Regions from separate parts of the Streptomyces sp. NPDC101219 genome, predicted to be linked through region 4. Evidence: riboswitches for the same ligand, from Rfam matches in the RefSeq annotation. Region 4 holds a riboswitch; each other region holds the start of a gene.
What was found. Region 4 has a riboswitch for cyclic di-AMP ahead of ACIRPP_RS30685 (M23 family metallopeptidase). Riboswitches for the same ligand answer to the same signal wherever they lie in the genome.
Positions count from the first base shown of each region.

Region 1 (4,202 bases), on a different contig from region 4:
GTGGGCGCGCAGCAGACGCAGCGCCTCGGCGTGCCGGGCGTCGTCGGTGAGGTCGGAGCCGAGCAGCTCGCACAGGGCGAGGTCGTCGGCCAGGCCGAGCCGCTCGGCCCGCTCGCGCAGCCGCAGCACCGGCAGGGTGGCGATGCCCTCGCGCAGGTCGGTGCCCGGGGTCTTGCCCGACTCGTGGGAGTCGGAGGCGATGTCGAGGACGTCGTCGGCGAGCTGGAAGGCGACGCCGAGCCGCTCGCCGTACTGGGTGAGCACGTCCACGACCGTCTCGTCGGCGCCGGACATCATGGCGCCGAACCGGCAGGACACCGCGACCAGGGAGCCGGTCTTGCCGCCGAGCACGTCCAGGTAGTGCTCCACGGGGTCCCGTCCGTCCTGCGGGCCCGCGGTCTCCAGGATCTGGCCGGTGACCAGCCGCTCGAACGCCACCGCCTGCACGCGGACGGCCTCGGGGCCGAGGTCGGCGAGGATCTGCGAAGCCCGCGCGAAGAGGAAGTCGCCGGTGAGGACGGCGACGGAGTTGCCCCAGCGGGTGTTGGCGCTGGCGACCCCGCGGCGCACCGCGGCGTCGTCCATCACGTCGTCGTGGTACAGCGTGGCCAGGTGGGTCAGCTCCACGACCACGGCCGACGGCACGACGCCCGGCGCGTAGGGGTCGCCGAACTGGGCGGAGAGCATCACCAGCAGCGGCCGGAACCGCTTGCCGCCGGCCCGCACCAGGTGCTGGGCGGCCTCCGTGATGAAGGGGACCTCACTCTTGGTGGCCTCGAGCAGCCCCTCCTCGACAGCCGTCATCCCGGCCTGGACATCGGCTTCCAGAGCCTGGTCCCGCACGCTCAGCCCGAACGGCCCGACGACGGTCACGAGGGGTCTCCTGTCTGCTGGTGTCCACTGGCGTTTACACGGTTTGTCGATAGGTCGCTGCCATCACTCAAGTCAGCGTATCCGGTCATGTTTCGATCACCGCCAGGGCCCGGGGGTACAGGCCGGGCAGGAGGCGATCAGGACCGGCCCGTTTTTGATCGGTTCATAGCAGTGGACATTCTCTGACTTTCCGGGGCGGATCGCTCCGCATTCCGGACCACACCTCGGCATGCTCACCATCCTGCCCGCCCCGACGCCCGATTTGCCGCAATTACCAAGCGAATTCCTCTTAGTGTGAAATGCGCTCCGACCCGGCGACCCGTGAGGTCGGTCACGCGCCGCCCGACACATCGACGACATCCGTACACCGCCGGTTCCCCGTTGCCCCGCAGCGAGTTGAGCCGTGGCGACCGTAAAGGATCAAGTGGCGCAAACCGCCCATGTCAAGATCAAACAGCGTTTACCGTGACCCTCGCACTTGTTCCCGGCGTGTGCTCTCGCATACGTTCCGGGCCGCCGGGCGGACGCCGAATCCTGCCGCCGCCCGCACCACCCAACGACGAACTCACTCACGCACGGCAGGAGCGGGGGACCCAGGTAAGTCGCCGGGCCGGTCACGCGCCGGAACGGCTCGGGGTGAAGCCGTGCCCGCAGGGGCACGGCCGGACACTCTCCCGTCCGAACCCGACAGCTCACCTCGCAGGCGTAGGAGAGGAACACAGACATGCCTGCATCCGGTCAGCTCCGCCGCTTCGGCAGCCGACGTCTCGCCCGCACCCTCGCCGTCGCCGGCACCGGCGTCGCCGTGGCCGCCCTGCCGCTGTTCGGCGCCTCCAACGCCGCAGCGGCCACCCCGGCCGCCGCCCCGGCCGCCGCCACCGCGGCGACGGTGTACCCGAACAACCTCGACGGCTGGATCCGCGAGTCGCTGTCCGTCATGGCCCAGCACGGCATCCCCGGCTCCTACGAGGGCATCCACCGCAACATCATCCGCGAGTCCTCGGGCAACCCGCAGGCCATCAACCTGTGGGACTCCAACGCCGCCAAGGGCACCCCGTCCAAGGGCCTGCTCCAGGTCATCGACCCGACCTTCGCCGCCTACCACGTGCCCGGCACCGTCTACGACCCGTACGACCCGGTCGCCAACATCACGGCAGCCTGCAACTACGCGGCCGACCGCTACGGCTCGATCGACAACGTCTTCGGGGCCTACTGAGCCACCACCCTCCCTGCGGCGGGCAGGGACGCATCACCCGGGGCGGACGGGTGCGGCACGTGTTGGGGCACGTGCGGCACCGGCCCCCTGCCGAACAGTCGCTCGAGGACGACGGCCACGCCGTCGTCCTCGTTCGTCGTGGTGACCTCGTCGGCCACCGCCTTCAGCTCGTCGTGGGCATTGGCCATCGCCACCCCGTGGGCCGCCCAGTCGAACATGGGGATGTCGTTGGGCATGTCGCCGAACGCGATCGTGCCCGCCGGGCCGACCCCCAGCCGCTCGGCGGCCAGCGCCAGCCCCGTGGCCTTCGTGATCCCGCACGGCTGGAGCTCCACCGTGCCCGGTCCCGACATCGTGACTGTGGCCAGCGAGCCGATCACCGAACGCGCCGCCGCCGCCAACGCGTCGTCCGACAGCACCGGGTGGCGCAGCAGCACCTTGCTGATCGGCCGCTCCCACAGATCGGTCCGCCGCCCCACCCGCACGGCGGGCAGCGTGGGGTGCGGCATCCGGTAGCCCGGCTCGATCAGCGTGAGCCCGTCGACCCCGTCCTGGTCGACCGCCGCGTACACCTCGCCCGTCTCCGCCTCGATCTTGCCGAGCGCGGTCTCCGCGAGCTCCCGGTCCAGGGTGACCGACCACAGCAGCCGTTCCGTCCCGGCGTCGTACACCTGCGCGCCCTGGCCGCAGACCGCGAGCCCCGTGCAGCCGAGGTCCGCGAGCAGCGGGCGCACGCGGGGGGCCGGGCGCCCCGTCACCACCAGATGCCGGGCACCGGCCCGCCCGGCCCGTGCGAGCGCGGCGAGGGTCCGGTCGGACAGGGTGTCGTCGCCGCGCAGCAGCGTCCCGTCCAGATCGGTGGCGATGAGCGAGTATGCGGTGGGTGCGGCCATGATCAGAGAATACGGACAGCGCACCCGTCCCCTTCACCGCCTCCGCCCGCCCCGGCCCCCGCCGCCGCCCGGCGCCGGCCCCACGGCCCGCCCGTCCCGGCTCCTCCCGGCCACGGCCGGGTCGTACCCGGTTGACGGTTTGTGCACCATTTGGCAATAAGAGGCGACGCGGCCTACCGGGCACGGTTCCCCGGCGGTACCTTCCAAGGGTCCAGGGGGGACTTGATCGGGGGGTCAGGTGAGCAGTGGACGCACGCGTGTGCTGAGGCCCGAGGAGCTCGGCGAGGGGGAACGGGAACGGTGGCGCGAGCTGCGCGCCACGGCGGACACACCACGCAATCCGTTCATGGAACCGGAATTCACCACGGTCGTGGGACGGGTACGGCCGCGCGCCCGGGTCGCGGTGGTGTACGAGGGCGCGGACCCGGCCGGGTTCCTGCCGTACGAGCACGGACCGTGGGGGCAGGGCCGGGCGATCGGCCTGGGGGTGTCCGACTGCCAGGGAGCGATCCTGCCTCCCGGGTCGGCGGTGGACCCCCGTGAACTGCTGCGCGCCTGCTCGGTGTCCAGCTTCGCCTTCGACAACCTGGAGGCGGACCAGGGGCTGTTCGTGCCGTACGCGGCCGAGGAGCACGCCACCTACGTCATCGACGTGGAGAAGGGGTACGAGACCTACGAGTCCGTGCTGCGCACCCAGTCGCCGAAGTTCCTGAAGACCACGCTGGCCAAGGAGCGCCGGCTCGGCCGCCAGGCCGGCCCGGTCCGGTTCGTCTTCGACGAGCGCGACCCGGCCGCGCTGCGCACGCTCATGGAGTGGAAGTCGGCGCAGTACCGCAGGACGGGCCGGCGCGACCGGTTCGCGCAGGAGTGGATCGCCCGGCTGGTGGCCCGGCTCGCGGAGACCCGGTCCGCCCAGTGCACGGGCACCCTGTCGGTGCTCTACGCCGGCGGCCGGCCCGTCGCCGCGCACTTCGGCCTGCGCTCGGCCACCGTGCTGGCCTGCTGGTTCCCGGCCTACGACCCGGAGTTCGCGAAGTACTCGCCGGGGCTGGTGCTGCACCTGCGGATGGCCGAGGCCGCCGCTGCCGAGGGGGTGGGCCTGCTCGACATGGGGCGCGGCCCGGCGGAGTACAAGGACTCGCTGAAGACGGGCGAACTCGCCGTCTACGAGGGGGCGGTGACCCGTCCGGGCACGGGCGCCGCGCTGCACTGGCTGAGCC
Region 1 covers NZ_JBIWOK010000002.1:468,667-472,868, forward strand. Annotated here, with positions in the region: gene ACIRPP_RS05425 (polyprenyl synthetase family protein) at 1-873, opposite strand, end outside; cyclic di-AMP (ydaO/yuaA leader) riboswitch at 1,430-1,592, shown strand; gene ACIRPP_RS05430 (transglycosylase SLT domain-containing protein) at 1,598-2,089, shown strand; gene ACIRPP_RS05435 (HAD family hydrolase) at 2,083-2,982, opposite strand; gene ACIRPP_RS05440 (GNAT family N-acetyltransferase) at 3,242-4,202, shown strand, end outside.
Region 1: it holds a riboswitch for cyclic di-AMP, as region 4 does, so the genes downstream of both, ACIRPP_RS05430 (transglycosylase SLT domain-containing protein) here and ACIRPP_RS30685 (M23 family metallopeptidase) in region 4, are expected to answer to the same signal.

Region 2 (4,202 bases), on a different contig from region 4:
GGCTCGTGCGACGCGTCACGCCACCGAGGCGATCCGCTCCTTGATGGCGTGCGGGGACAGCGCCCCCTTCGCCGTGACGTGGTCGCCGGAGGACTCCCCGCGCAGGCGTCGGCCGATCCACGGCACGAGGTACTCGCGGGCCCACTGGACGTCGTCCCGCCGGACGTCGAACGTGCCCCGGGCCGGGAGCGGGGGCCAGGGCTGCTCGGGGTCGGCCGGGACCTCCAGGCCGAGGGCCTGGCCCGCCCGGAGCGCCACGCGGGTGTGGCCCTCGGGCGAGAGGTGCAGCCGGTCGGCGTCCCACGCCCTGCGATCCTGGACGCTGCGCAGCGACCACAGGTCGAGCACCGGGCAGCCGTACCGGTCGGCGATGGCCCGCACATGTCCGTTGTACGTGGCGACCTTGCCGCGCAGCCGGCGGAGCACGGGCACGCCCCGGGTGTCGAAGCCGGTGGCGATCAGCACGGTGCCGGACGCGGCGGCGAGTGCCGCGACGGCCCGCTCGAACCGGTCGGCCACCTCGTCCGGGTCGGTGCCCGGCCGGATGATGTCGTTGCCGCCCGCGCAGATGGACACCAGGTCCGGGGCGAGCTCCACCGCCCGCGGGATCTGGTCCGCCACGATCTGGTCGAGCAGCTTTCCGCGCACCGCGAGGTTGGTGTACTGGAAGGCGCCTTCGGGCCGGCGGTCGGCGAGGAGCACGGCGAACCGGTCGGCCCAGCCGACGAACGCGCCGTCGGGGCCGGGATCGCCGACTCCCTCGGTGAAGCTGTCCCCCACCGCCACGTACGACCCGAATTCCACTCTGCTGTCTTTCCTCGAATCGTCTGCCACGGTCACCCATGATGGCGTTTCGGATGTGACCTACGCGACCGTAGGAAAGGGTTGACGGGCGGTGAGATAAACCACTCCGCCTGTCGATTCCCGTTGCGGCGCATCACCGAAGGCCGGACCCGGGATCGGGGTCCGGCCTTCGGCGGCGTGTCAGGCAGGTCGGCGCGGGGGTCAGCCGATGGAGACGCCCTTCGAGCGGAGGTAGGAGACGGGGTCCACGTCCGCGCCGTAGTTCGGCGAGGTGCGGATCTCGAAGTGCAGGTGCGGACCGGTCGAGTTGCCGGTCGAACCGGACAGGCCGACCTGCTGGCCGGCGCTCACGGCCTGGCCGGCCGAGACGGACAGCGAGGACAGGTGGGCGTACTGGGCGTAGTGGCCGTCGTTGAGCTTGATGACGACCTCGTTGCCGTACGCGCCCGCCCAGCCGGCGGAGACCACGGTGCCGGAGCCGACGGCCTTCAGCGAGGTCCCGGTCGGGACACTGAAGTCGACACCGGTGTGGTAGCCGCTGGACCACATGCCGCCGGCCACCTTGTAGCCGGTGCCGACGCCGCCGCCGGGCACCGGGGAGGTGTAACCGGAGGCACTGGCGGCCTGATTGGCGCCCGTGGACTGCGGGGCGGTCTTCTTGACCGGGGCCTCGCTCTTGCCTGCGGAGGGCTTGGCGGGCGCGGTCTTCTTCTTCGGCGCGTCCTGGGCGGACGGGGCCGAGGAGGACTTCTTCGGGGCGCTCGGCGCGGCCTTGCCGTCGATGGACAGCTTCAGGCCGGGGTGGATGAGCGACGGGTCGTCACCGACGGCCTCGCGGTTGTCGGCGTAGAGCTGCTTCCAGCCGCCGTCGACGTTCTCGGTGTCGGCGATCTTGGCCAGGTAGTCCCCGGACTTCACGACGTAGGTGCGGGACTCGCCGTTCTTCGCGGTGTCCTTGCCGTCGGCCTTGGCGCCGGCGGACACGCTCTGGACGGCCTTCTCCGGAGCCGCCTGGGGGGTGGCGGCGTGGGCGCCGGTGGCGCCGAGGAGCGGCAGGGCGAGAGCGGCGCCACCGGTACCGGCGACGGCGATGGAACGGGCGAGACGCAGGGTCCTGGGACGGCGGTGCTTACCCTTGGCGGGCATGACGAATTCCTCTCCGGCGCCTGCGAGGTGAGCTGTCGGGTTCGGGCTGGAGATGCCCGGCCGCGCAGGACGCGGCTTAACCCCGAGCCTGTTTCTCCGGAAGACCGGTAACAGGCAGTCGTACCTGTGGGTCCCCCGCTCCTGCCGTTCACGGGTCAGTGAGTGTGCGGGCTCCGGGCGGCGGCAGGATTAGGCGTCCGTCCGGATCGGTGGCGAACGTAAGCGACCAAGACGCAAAGGGACAAGCGAGGGGTTCCCCCTGAACGCCCTTTTCCGTGATCCACTCGGACAATTGCTGTCACCGTGCGTGGATTCCGTGTCCCGTGAAATGCCGAAAAGGCTTGCGGGACAGGGGAATTACGTGAACATGGCGACAACCCGTTGTCACCACTATGACGATGCTCACGCACCCCATTCCCATCTCCCTTTCTATCGGGGCACGTTATGGCGAATTCCCCGAAACGGACAGAACGCCTTAAACGCTGAATCGGGACTTCTTCCCGGCTCGCGATGTCGTATCGTCGGGGTGCCGTCGACGAGCCGCGTCGACGACGCCGAGTGGGAGGAGCCCCCGTGACGCAGCACATCCCGTCGACCGAACCCGAGCTGGCCGGGGTGCGCAATTTCCGTGACGTGGGCGGGCTGCCGACCCGGGACGGCCGGCGCGTGCGGCACGGCGTGCTGTTCCGCAGCGGCCACCTCGCCCACGCGACCGCCGAGGACGCCGCCTTCCTGTCGTCCCTGGGACTGCACACCGTCTTCGACTTCCGCAACGCGGCCGACCAGAAGCTGGAGGGCCCGGACGTCGCCCTGCCCGGCGTGCGCAACGTGAACCTGCCGCTGAGCGACCCGGCCGACGGGGCGGAGTTCTGGCGGATGGTCCGCGACGGCGACCTGGAGCAGCTGCGCACGATCCTCGCCGACGGCAAGGCCGCGGACCGGATGATCGCCTCCTACCGGGCGACCATCCGGGGCCGCACCGCCGAGCACTCCCGGGTGCTGCACGCGCTCGCCGAGGAGAGCGTGCCCGCGCTGATGCACTGCGCGGCCGGCAAGGACCGCGCGGGCCTGTCGGTGGCGGTGACGCTGCTGGCGGTGGGCGTGGAGCGCGACGCGATCTTCGAGGACTACCTGAAGTCCAACGAGCGGCACCGCCGCTACAAGGTGCACCGCAACGGAAGCTCCGACTCGGCCTACTCCCCCGAGGTCATGGAGCTGCTGAACCCGCTGTTCGACGCCCGCGCCGAGTACCTTCAGGCAGCGCTGGAGACCATCGAGGAGACGTGGGGCGGCGTCGACGCCTACCTGGAGCAGGGCCTCACCCTCGCACCCGGGACCCGGGAACGGCTGCGCACGCGCCTGCTGGACTGACCCCCGGCCGAGCGGGCCGGGGGCACGGCCGCACCCGGCCCGCTACTGCTTCGCGCCGACCGTGAACAGCAGATAGATGAAGCCCGCCACGACGTGACCCGCCACGACGTAGACGAACAGGCGCACCCACAGGGCGCGCGGGAACTTCTCTTCCATGTTTCTCACGAGGCATCTCCGTGGGCGGGGCCGAGGCAGAGCGCGGCCGAGGGGCTCTGCAGCAGGGTATGCACGAACAGGAGCTCGACTCCGTCGGGGTCCTGCGCGGCGATCCGGTGCGGGGTGAGCGAGTCGAAGTGGGCGCTGTCGCCCGGGCCGAGCCGGTGCAGCGTCTCGCCGAGCCGGAGCAGCAGCCGGCCCCGCAGGACGTACAGCCACTCCTCGCCGGGGTGGACGCGCACGATGTCGCCCTGCGAACCGTGCGGGACGTGGACCCGCAGGGCCTGCATGCCGCGCCCGGGCGCGCCCGCCTGCCAGTAGGTCCAGCCGCCGGCCGTCGTGGGTTCCATCCCGGCGGCGCGCACCACCGCATCCCGCTCGGGGGCCGCCTCGCCGAGGAGTTCGGCGACCGTCGTACCGTAGACGCGGGCGAGGGACAGCAGCATGGGCAGCGAGGGCTGCCGCTGCCCGGTCTCCAGACGCGAGAGGTGGGCGGGCGACAGGCCCGCGTCGCGGGCCGCGGCCTCCAGGGTGAGGGAGGCCCTGCGCCGCAGTGCCCGCAGCTGCGGCGCGACCAGACCCAGTGCGTCGGGCCGGGCGCCCGACGGCTCTGTCTCGGGGGAGCTCATGCCCCTATCTAGCCCCCTGATTTGTCCGGCGGGCAAATTTTTTGCCTCACAGGCAAAAGGAGGCGTCCTGCTGCCGGCGGCAGGACACGGGCCGGC
Region 2 covers NZ_JBIWOK010000004.1:509,646-513,847, forward strand. Annotated here, with positions in the region: gene ACIRPP_RS10955 (SGNH/GDSL hydrolase family protein) at 16-804, opposite strand; gene ACIRPP_RS10960 (peptidoglycan DD-metalloendopeptidase family protein) at 1,006-1,950, opposite strand; cyclic di-AMP (ydaO/yuaA leader) riboswitch at 1,955-2,121, opposite strand; gene ACIRPP_RS10965 (tyrosine-protein phosphatase) at 2,524-3,321, shown strand; gene ACIRPP_RS10970 (DUF6126 family protein) at 3,364-3,486, opposite strand; gene ACIRPP_RS10975 (helix-turn-helix domain-containing protein) at 3,483-4,106, opposite strand.
Region 2: it holds a riboswitch for cyclic di-AMP, as region 4 does, so the genes downstream of both, ACIRPP_RS10960 (peptidoglycan DD-metalloendopeptidase family protein) here and ACIRPP_RS30685 (M23 family metallopeptidase) in region 4, are expected to answer to the same signal.

Region 3 (4,202 bases), on a different contig from region 4:
CGGCGCGTCCGGATACGTACTCAAGTCCGTGGCCGACCGCGACCTCGTCGAGGCGTGCCGGGCCACCATGCGGGGCGAGCCGTTCCTCTACCCGGGCGCGGTCAACGCCCTCATCCGCAACTACCTGGACCTCACCCGGGACAGCGGGCACGTGCCGGCCAAAGCGATCACGGACCGGGAGGAGGAGATCCTGAAGCTGGTCGCCGAGGGACACACCTCCCAGCAGATCGCCGACCTGCTCACGATCAGCCCCAAGACCGTGGAGCGGCACCGGGCGAACCTGCTGTCCAAACTGGGCCTCAAAGACCGCCTGGAACTCACCCGGTACGCGATCCGGGTCGGACTGATCGAGCCCTGACGCCGGCCCGGGACGCCGTCGGGCGGACGGTGACCGGTGGCCGGTGCCGTCCGCGCGGTTGCCAGACTGGCCCCGAGCCGCACCGTCCCGGCCCCGGCCGACCCGCCCCCGTCCTGGAGTACGCCGATGCCCCACCCGTACGTCCTGCTGTCCGCCGCCGTCTCCCTCGACGGCTACCTGGACGACACCGGCCCCGAACGGCTGCTGCTGTCCAGCCCGGCCGACTTCGACCGGGTCGACGAGGTACGGGCCTCGGTGGACGCGGTGCTCGTCGGAGCCGGCACCCTGCGCGCCGACAACCCACGGCTGCTGGTCAACTCGCCCGAGCGGCGCGCCGCCCGGGTCGCCGAGGGCAGGCCGGAGTACCCGCTGAAGGTCACCGTCAGTGGCTCCGGCGACCTGGACCCGGCCGCCCGCTTCTGGCACACGGGCGGCGACAAGCTCCTGTACACGACGGACCGGGGCGCCGAGCGCGCCCGCGCCCTCGGACCGGCCACCGACATCGTCCCGCTCGGCGCGGAGCTGGACTGGCGGCGCCTGCTGGAGCACCTGCACGACGTCCGCGGGGTGCGCCGGCTCATGGTGGAGGGCGGCGGCCTGATCCACACCCAGCTCGTCACCCAGGGCCTCGCCGACGAACTCCAGCTGGTCGTGGCGCCGTTGTTCGTGGGCGACCCCGACGCGCCCCGCCTGTTCGGCCCCGGTTCCTACCAGGCCGGCCGGCTGCGGCTGCTGGAGACCCGGCAGATCGGCGACGTCGTCCTGATGCGCTACGAGCCCACCGCGCCCGGGACCGGCGCGACGGTCACCGCCGCCGACCGCCACTGGCTCGCCCTCGCCTGCGACCTGGCGTCCCGGTGCACGCCCTCGCGGACGGCGTTCAGCGTGGGCGCGGTGGTGGTCGCGGCCGACGGCACGGAACTGGCGCGCGGTCACTCCCGGGAGGGCGGCGACCCGGTGGCGCACGCGGAGGAGGTCGCGCTCGCCGGGACCGACCCCACGGACCCCCGGCTCGCCACCGCCACGGTGTACTCCAGCCTGGAGCCCTGCGCCCGCCGCGCGTCCCGGCCCGCCTCCTGCTCCCGGCTCCTGCTGGACGCGGGGGTGCGGCGAGTGGTCACGGCGTGGCGGGAGCCCGACACCTTCGTCACGGACGCCGACGGCAGCGGGCTGCTGACGGCCGCGGGCGCCACCGTGGTCGTCGTGCCGGAGCTGGAGGACCGCGCCAAGGCGCCGAACGCCCATCTGACGGGAGGGTGAGCACGGCCTCCACTCCGCCCGTCGGCCGCGCGAGCAGCACCGTTGAAAAGGGGCCCGGGGAAAAGCGTGCGCGAAGCGCTCCCCGGATGCCGTACACTGGAATCACAACGACGCGGGGTGGAGCAGCTCGGTAGCTCGCTGGGCTCATAACCCAGAGGTCGCAGGTTCAAATCCTGTCCCCGCTACTGAAGGCCGAGGGCCGGAATCCGAAACAGGATTCCGGCCCTCGGTGCGTTCCGTCCCGTCCGTCCCGTCCGTCCCGTCCGGCGCGCCGGAGTGCCGGAGAGTTCCTCCCAGGCTTCCCCCCTTCCTCCCCGCCTCACGCCGGCGCGCGCCCCTTCCTTCGCTCACCCTCCGTGGTCACCCACCGTGTCCGCGCCGTCCCGCAGGGATAACAATTGACGCTCCGTCAGAAAACGGGCCTCATTCGAGGTGGAGTCAACTCGCCCGTTTTCGCCTGCTCGTGGCGGGTAAGTCCGTACGGGATTCGTTAACGATCAAGAGGAACCGCTTGGAATCAGGCCCCCACGTCTATTAACGTTCGATAACGCAGCGCGGTCGTCCCAGCCGTCACACGAGTCGGCTCCGTGCGCACGCGCCGAATCCCGCAAGGGAACCGGGGAACCACCAACTTGGGGTGAATCGCGTGGATGCCCCCGTGGAGACACGGGCGGTATACGCGCGTAGGAGACCTTCCTGCTCCGAACCCGTCAGCTAACCCGGTAGGCGGAGAAGGAAGGAAAGGAGTACGCCCACGTGGCGTCGAACCGGCCTGCCCCCGAGGCCCCTCTCATGCCGAGCCAGCGCGACGGCGACACCTTCGTCTACGGCGGCGTCCGCGCCGACGAGGGCCCCTTCGAGGAGTGGAACCCCACCGCGGAGTCCGTCCGCCCGGTGCGCGGCCGGCATCGCGTCAGCAAGCAGCGCGGCGGAGGACTCGCCCGCAGCTCCACCGTCCTGGGTGTCGGCGTCATAGCCGCCGTCGGCGCCGGCGGCATGGCCAGCGCCCAGACCGGCAAGCCGCCGGTCTCCATCTCCATGCCCGACCTCCCCAACGTGGGTTCCCTCATCTCCGACGAGGAAACGCCCGAGGGCTCCGCCACCCCGCTCAGCAGCATCGGCACCGCCGGCGCCGAAGCCGAGCAGGGCAACGCCGGCGAGGCACTGCGCAGCCGGATCATGGCGCAGGTCGAGCAGCAGCAGGACCAGGCCGAGAGCAAGGCCGCCGCCGCTGCCGTCGCCGCCGCCGAGAAGGAGGCCGCTCAGGCCGCCGCCAAGGCCGAGAAGGAGGCCAAGGCCAAGGCCGCGGAAGCGAAGCGAAAGGCCGAGGAGGAGGCGAAGAAGAAGGCCGAGGCCGAGCGCCTCGCCAAGCTGGCCACCCAGTACGCGCTGCCGACCTCCTCCTACACGCTCACCTCGACCTTCGGTCAGGCCGGCGCCTACTGGTCCTCCGGCCAGCACACCGGCCTCGACTTCGCCGCCCCCAGCGGCACGCTGATCAAGGCCGTCCACACCGGCACCATCACCTCCGCCGGCTGGGACGGCTCCTACGGCTACAAGACGGTGCTGACCCTCGACGACGGCACCGAGATCTGGTACGCCCACCAGTCCTCGATCAGCGTCAGCGTCGGCCAGAAGGTCACCACCGGCGAGGTCATCGGCCGGGTGGGCTCCACCGGCAACTCCACCGGCGCCCACCTGCACCTGGAGGTCCACACCTCGGGCTCCGCCTCCGGCATCGACCCCCTGACCTGGCTGCGCAGCAAGGGCCTCAACCCGTAACGGACCCCGTTCCGGACCCTCCACCGGCAGTCCCGACGGCGCCCCCAGGGCGTCCGGGCTGCCGGTCAGGTGTTTCCGGGGCCGTTCGAGCCGGGCCACCCGGGCGCGGACGCGGGATGCGGCCCGGCGGGGTGCGTCGGCAGTACGTAGGGGTGGCCGTAGCCGTAGCCGCCTCCGTAGCCGTACCCGCCTCCGTAGCCGTAGCCCCCTCCGTAGCCGTAGCCGTAGCCATAGCCATAGCCATAGCCGTGGGCCGGAGCGTGGCCGTGGGGGCCGGGCGGCGGGCCTGTCACGCGGAAGACCGGCGCGGTGATCCGGGCCGCGTGCTCCAGTGCCGGGCGGGCCCTGCCCCGCCGTCGCCACAGCTCCCCGAGCAGGGCGCCCTCACGGGCGACGAAGTCCGCCGGTGCGCGCCCCGCGCCGCCCCGGTGCCGCAGGAAGGCCAGGGACGTCGCGAACGCCTCGTACCGCGCCACCTCCCGGGCCGCGGCCCGGCCGCCGTGCCGCCGGGCGTACTGCCGGGCGAGGCGCCGGGCCCGCATCGAGCCGAGCACGAACGGCTCCACCGGGGTCAGCCACCCGGCGGCCACATAGGCCGGCAGCTCCGTGCGCACGGTGCGCAGTTCCCGCTGCCGGGTCCACACCACCAGCCACGTCAGCACCCCGAACAGCGGCACCATGAACACCGCGTAGACCGCGAAGAAGCCGTACTCGCCGAGGTTCGAGGAGCCGTTCCACAGCGCGTGCAGGCCCATCGCCAGCGCCAGCCCGGTCAGCGGGAGCAGCACGCGCCGCACCCGGC
Region 3 covers NZ_JBIWOK010000008.1:395,990-400,191, forward strand. Annotated here, with positions in the region: gene ACIRPP_RS19065 (response regulator transcription factor) at 1-358, shown strand, start outside; gene ACIRPP_RS19070 (dihydrofolate reductase family protein) at 485-1,618, shown strand; tRNA gene ACIRPP_RS19075 (tRNA-Met) at 1,730-1,803, shown strand; cyclic di-AMP (ydaO/yuaA leader) riboswitch at 2,205-2,362, shown strand; gene ACIRPP_RS19080 (M23 family metallopeptidase) at 2,375-3,400, shown strand; gene ACIRPP_RS19085 (PrsW family intramembrane metalloprotease) at 3,466-4,202, opposite strand, start outside.
Region 3: it holds a riboswitch for cyclic di-AMP, as region 4 does, so the genes downstream of both, ACIRPP_RS19080 (M23 family metallopeptidase) here and ACIRPP_RS30685 (M23 family metallopeptidase) in region 4, are expected to answer to the same signal.

Region 4 (4,202 bases):
TTCCGGCGACGGCGCGAGGCAGGCTATGGGTGCGCAGGGCAGGGCCGAGGCCGCGGTCCGGCCCTGTGCCCGGAGCGGGAGCAGGTGCCGCGCCGGCATGCTTCACCATATGGGAAACTGGTCTAGACAACCCTGAGCAGCGAAGGGCAGCATCACATGGCTGAGCGCCGCGTCAACGTCGGCTGGGCCGAGGGTCTCCACGCCCGCCCCGCCTCCATCTTCGTCCGAGCCGCCACGGCCGCAGGCGTCCCGGTGACGATCGCCAAGGCCGGGGGCGACCCCGTCAACGCGGCCTCCATGCTGGCCGTCCTGGGCCTGGGTGCCCAGGGCGGCGAGGAGATCGTGCTCGCGTCCGACGCCGAGGGCGCGGACGCCGCACTGGACCGGCTCGCCAAGCTGGTCGCCGAGGGCCTCGAGGAACTGCCCGAAACGGTCTGACACCCGGACCCGTTTCACGGTGACCGTCACCCGTCCGACGCGCACCGCATCGGCACAAAGGCCCGCCCGGTTCTCCGGGCGGGCCTTTCGCATTCCCTTTTCCGGGCAGGAAAAGGGACCCCCCGAATTACGCGCCTCTTTGTATACCGCGCCCGTATTAATTCCGTACGCCCGGTGTGTTGACGGAATGTTTCGAGGTCCTCACACGCTCCGCGGGTCCGGCGCCGGAGGCGGGACGCAGCCGGTGCGCGGCGTGCGCCCGTTCCAGGTGCTGGGCGGTGGCCGCCCGGGCCCGCTCCCCGTCGCCGCGGGCCACGGCGTCCACGATCAGGCCGTGCTCCGTCCAGGTCGGGGCCGGGTCGGCCGGTTCCGCCACGGCGTACATCCAGGCGATCTTGTGGCGCAGCCCGGTCAGGGTCGAGGCCAGGGCGTGGCTCGCCGCGGCCTGGGCCAGCGTCTCGTGGAACCAGCCGTCGAGGGAGCGCAGGTCGTCGCTGCTCCCCTGGCGGGCCCGCTCCTGGCCCAGGCGGACGAGGCCGCGCAGCACCTTGAGGTGGGCGTCGGTACGGCGCTGGGCCGCGCGGGCGGCACCGAGGGGTTCGAGCAGCAGACGCATCTCCAGCAGGTCCGCGGCCTCCCGCTCGGTGGGCTCGGCGACGCACGCGCCCGCGTGCCGCCGGGTCACCACGAACCCCTCCGCCTCCAGCGTCCGCAGCGCCTCGCGCACCGGGACCCGGGACACGCCGTAGCGGCGCGCCAGGAGTTCCTCGGTGAGCCGGCTTCCGCGCGCGTGGACTCCCGCGACGATGTCGTCCCGGACGGCGGCGCACAGTGAATGTGCGGGAACACGCATGGGCGACCTCCGGCTATTTCCCGTGCAACGCCGTCGTCAGGCGTCCGTTCCGTGACTCTATTGCAATTCACCGGATTGATTGATGCCGAGGGACCATTCATGCCTGTTTTTTGGACAACATTCGGAGGAACGCGAAAGCCCCGGCTCGGGGAGCCGGGGCCGTGCGGTGTTCCGGGTGGGCGCGGGGCCTGCCCGCGCACCCGTCAGAGGGAGACGCCGTGCGCGCGGAGGTAGGCGACCGGGTCGAGGTCCGAGCCGTAGTCGGCGCTCGTGCGGGCCTCGAAGTGCAGGTGCGCGCCGGTGACGTTGCCGGTCGAGCCGGAGAGGCCGATCTGCTGGCCCGGGGCGACCTGCTGGCCGGCCGAGACATTGACGGACGACAGGTGGCCGTACTGGGTGTACGTGCCGTCGTGCATCTTGATGACGACCTGGTTGCCGTAGGCGCCGCCCCAGCCGGCCTCGACGACCGTGCCGGCGCCGACGGACTGGACGGGCGTGCCGTTCGCGGCGTGGAAGTCGACACCGGTGTGGCTGCCGGAGGACCAGACGGCGCCGCCGGTCTTGTAGCCGGTGGACACGTAGGAGCCCGGGATCGGCGAGACGAAGGCGTTGAGCCGCTCCCGCTCGGCCTCGCGGGCGGCGCGCTCCTTCTCGGCGCGGGCCTTCTTGGCCTCCTTGGCGGCCTTCTCGCGCGCGGCCTCCTCGGCCGCCTTGCGGGCCTCGGCCTCGGCGGCCTCACGGGCGGCCTCGTGCTGGGCGGCCGCCTGGGCGTCGATCCGGTCGGCGACGGTGTCGCCGAGGGTGATGACGGGGGTGATACCGGTCTGGGCCGCGGCGGGTTCGGCGGCCAGCGCGGGTGCCGCGAGGGAGCCGACGACGCCGCTGCCGGTCAGGGCCGCGACGCCCGCCGCACGAGCGGTGCCGCGGTGGATGCGGCCGGGGCGGCGGTGCTTGCCGGTGGCGCGGGTGAACGCCATGTACAGGCTGGTCCTTTCCTTCCCTCTCGCCTACCGGGTTAGCTGACGGGTTCGGAGCAGGAAGGTCTCCTACGGACCCCCTCGCGACACGCGCGGGCGCCCGATTCACCCCAGGGACGGTGGGTCCCCGGCTCCCCTGGCTCGCGCCGTACGGGGACTCGGCGATGACTGTCCGGTGCCGCGGACGCGGCGCACTGCCTGACGAACAGCCCGCACGAAGCTATGCGGGAGGCGGGTCAATCCCCAAACGGATCCCGGTTTTTGTAGCGCATGCCACAGGGCAGACAGGCAGCCTCCGCCTCAATTCGGGCATAAGAGGGCCCTGGTGACGTTCTCGTCACCAGGGCCCCCACGCGGGAGTGCCGCCGCGGCGGTCTACTCGGCCGCCACCACGGTCACTTCGCCGATCCCGAGCGCCTCCACGGGCGCCTTGATCTGCGCGGCGTCACCGACCAGGACGGTCACCAGCCGGTCGACCGGGAAGGCGTTCACCACCGCCGCGGTGGCCTCCACGGTGCCGGTCGCGGCCAGCCGGCGGTACAACTCGGCCTGGTAGTCGTCGGGCAGGTGCTGCTCCACCTGGTCGGCGAGGGTGCTCGCGACCGCCGCCGCCGTCTCGTACTTCAGGGGTGCGACGCCCACCAGGTTCTGCACGGCGACGTCCCGCTCGTCGTCGGTCAGCCCGTCGGCGGCGAGGGTGCGCAGCACGTTCCACAGGTCCTGCAGCGCGGGCCCGGTGTTCGGGGTGTCCACGGAGCCGCTGATGGCGAGCATGGCCGCGCCCGTGCCGTCCGGCGCGGACCGGAGGACCTGGCCGAAGGAGCGGACGCCGTAGGTGTAGCCCTTCTCCTCGCGCAGGACGCGGTCCAGGCGGGAGGTGAGGGTGCCGCCGAGGCAGTACGTGCCGAGCACCTGCGCGGGCCACACCCGGTCGTGCCGGTCGGCGCCGACGCGGCCGATGAGCAGCTGCGTCTGGACGGCTCCCGGACGGTCCACGATCACGACCCGGCCGGTGTCGTCGGCGATCACGGGCGGCACCGGCCGGGGCTGTCCCGGCGAGCCGGTCCACGCGCCGAGCGTGTCCCCGAGCAGCGCCGGGAGGTCGACGCCGGTCAGGTCGCCGACGACCACGACGGTGGCCGTGGCGGGACGCACGTGCTTCTCGTAGAAGGCGCGCACGGCCGCCGAGTCGATGCTCGCGACGGTCTCCTCGGTGCCCTGCCGGGGGCGCGACATGCGCGCGTCGGCGGGGAACAGCTCCTTGGATAGCTCCTTGGCCGCCCGGCGGGAGGGGTTGGCCAGCTCGTGCGGGATCTCGTCGAGGCGGTTGCGGACCAGACGCTCGATCTCGCTGTCGGCGAAGGCGGGTGCCCTCAGGGCGTCGGCGAGCAGGCCCAGGCCCTTGGCCAGCCGCGAGGCCGGCACCTCCAGGGTGAGGCGGACGCCGGGGTGGTCGGCGAAGGCGTCCAGGGTGGCGCCGCAGCGCTCGAGTTCGGCGGCGAACTCCTCGGCGGAGTGCTTGTCGGTGCCCTCGGAGAAGGCCCGCGCCATGATCGTGGCGACGCCGTCGAGGCCGGCCGGTTCCGCGTCGAGGGGCGCGTCGAGGACCACCTCGACGGCGACGACCTGCTGGCCGGGGCGGTGGCAGCGCAGGACGGTCAGGCCGTTGTCGAGCGTGCCCCGCTCGGGGGCCGGGAAGGCCCAGGGCTTGGCGTCACCCGCCTGCGGCCGGGGGTGGAAGTCCATCGTGGCGAGCTCGGTCACTTCGCCGCCTCCTCGTTCTCGTCGGTGCCGGCGGCCGCGGCGGCCTGGGCGGGTGCCTCGTCCCCGGCGGCGAGGGGCTCGTAGACGAGCACCGCGCGGTTGTCGGGGCGCAGGCGGGCCTTGGCGACCTCCTGGACCTCCTCGGCCGTCACGTCGAGGACCCGGCTCAC
Region 4 covers NZ_JBIWOK010000024.1:4,591-8,792, reverse strand. Annotated here, with positions in the region: gene ACIRPP_RS30695 (HPr family phosphocarrier protein) at 157-438, shown strand; gene ACIRPP_RS30690 (GntR family transcriptional regulator) at 596-1,291, opposite strand; gene ACIRPP_RS30685 (M23 family metallopeptidase) at 1,495-2,268, opposite strand; cyclic di-AMP (ydaO/yuaA leader) riboswitch at 2,281-2,442, opposite strand; gene ACIRPP_RS30680 (M16 family metallopeptidase) at 2,644-4,032, opposite strand; gene ACIRPP_RS30675 (M16 family metallopeptidase) at 4,029-4,202, opposite strand, start outside.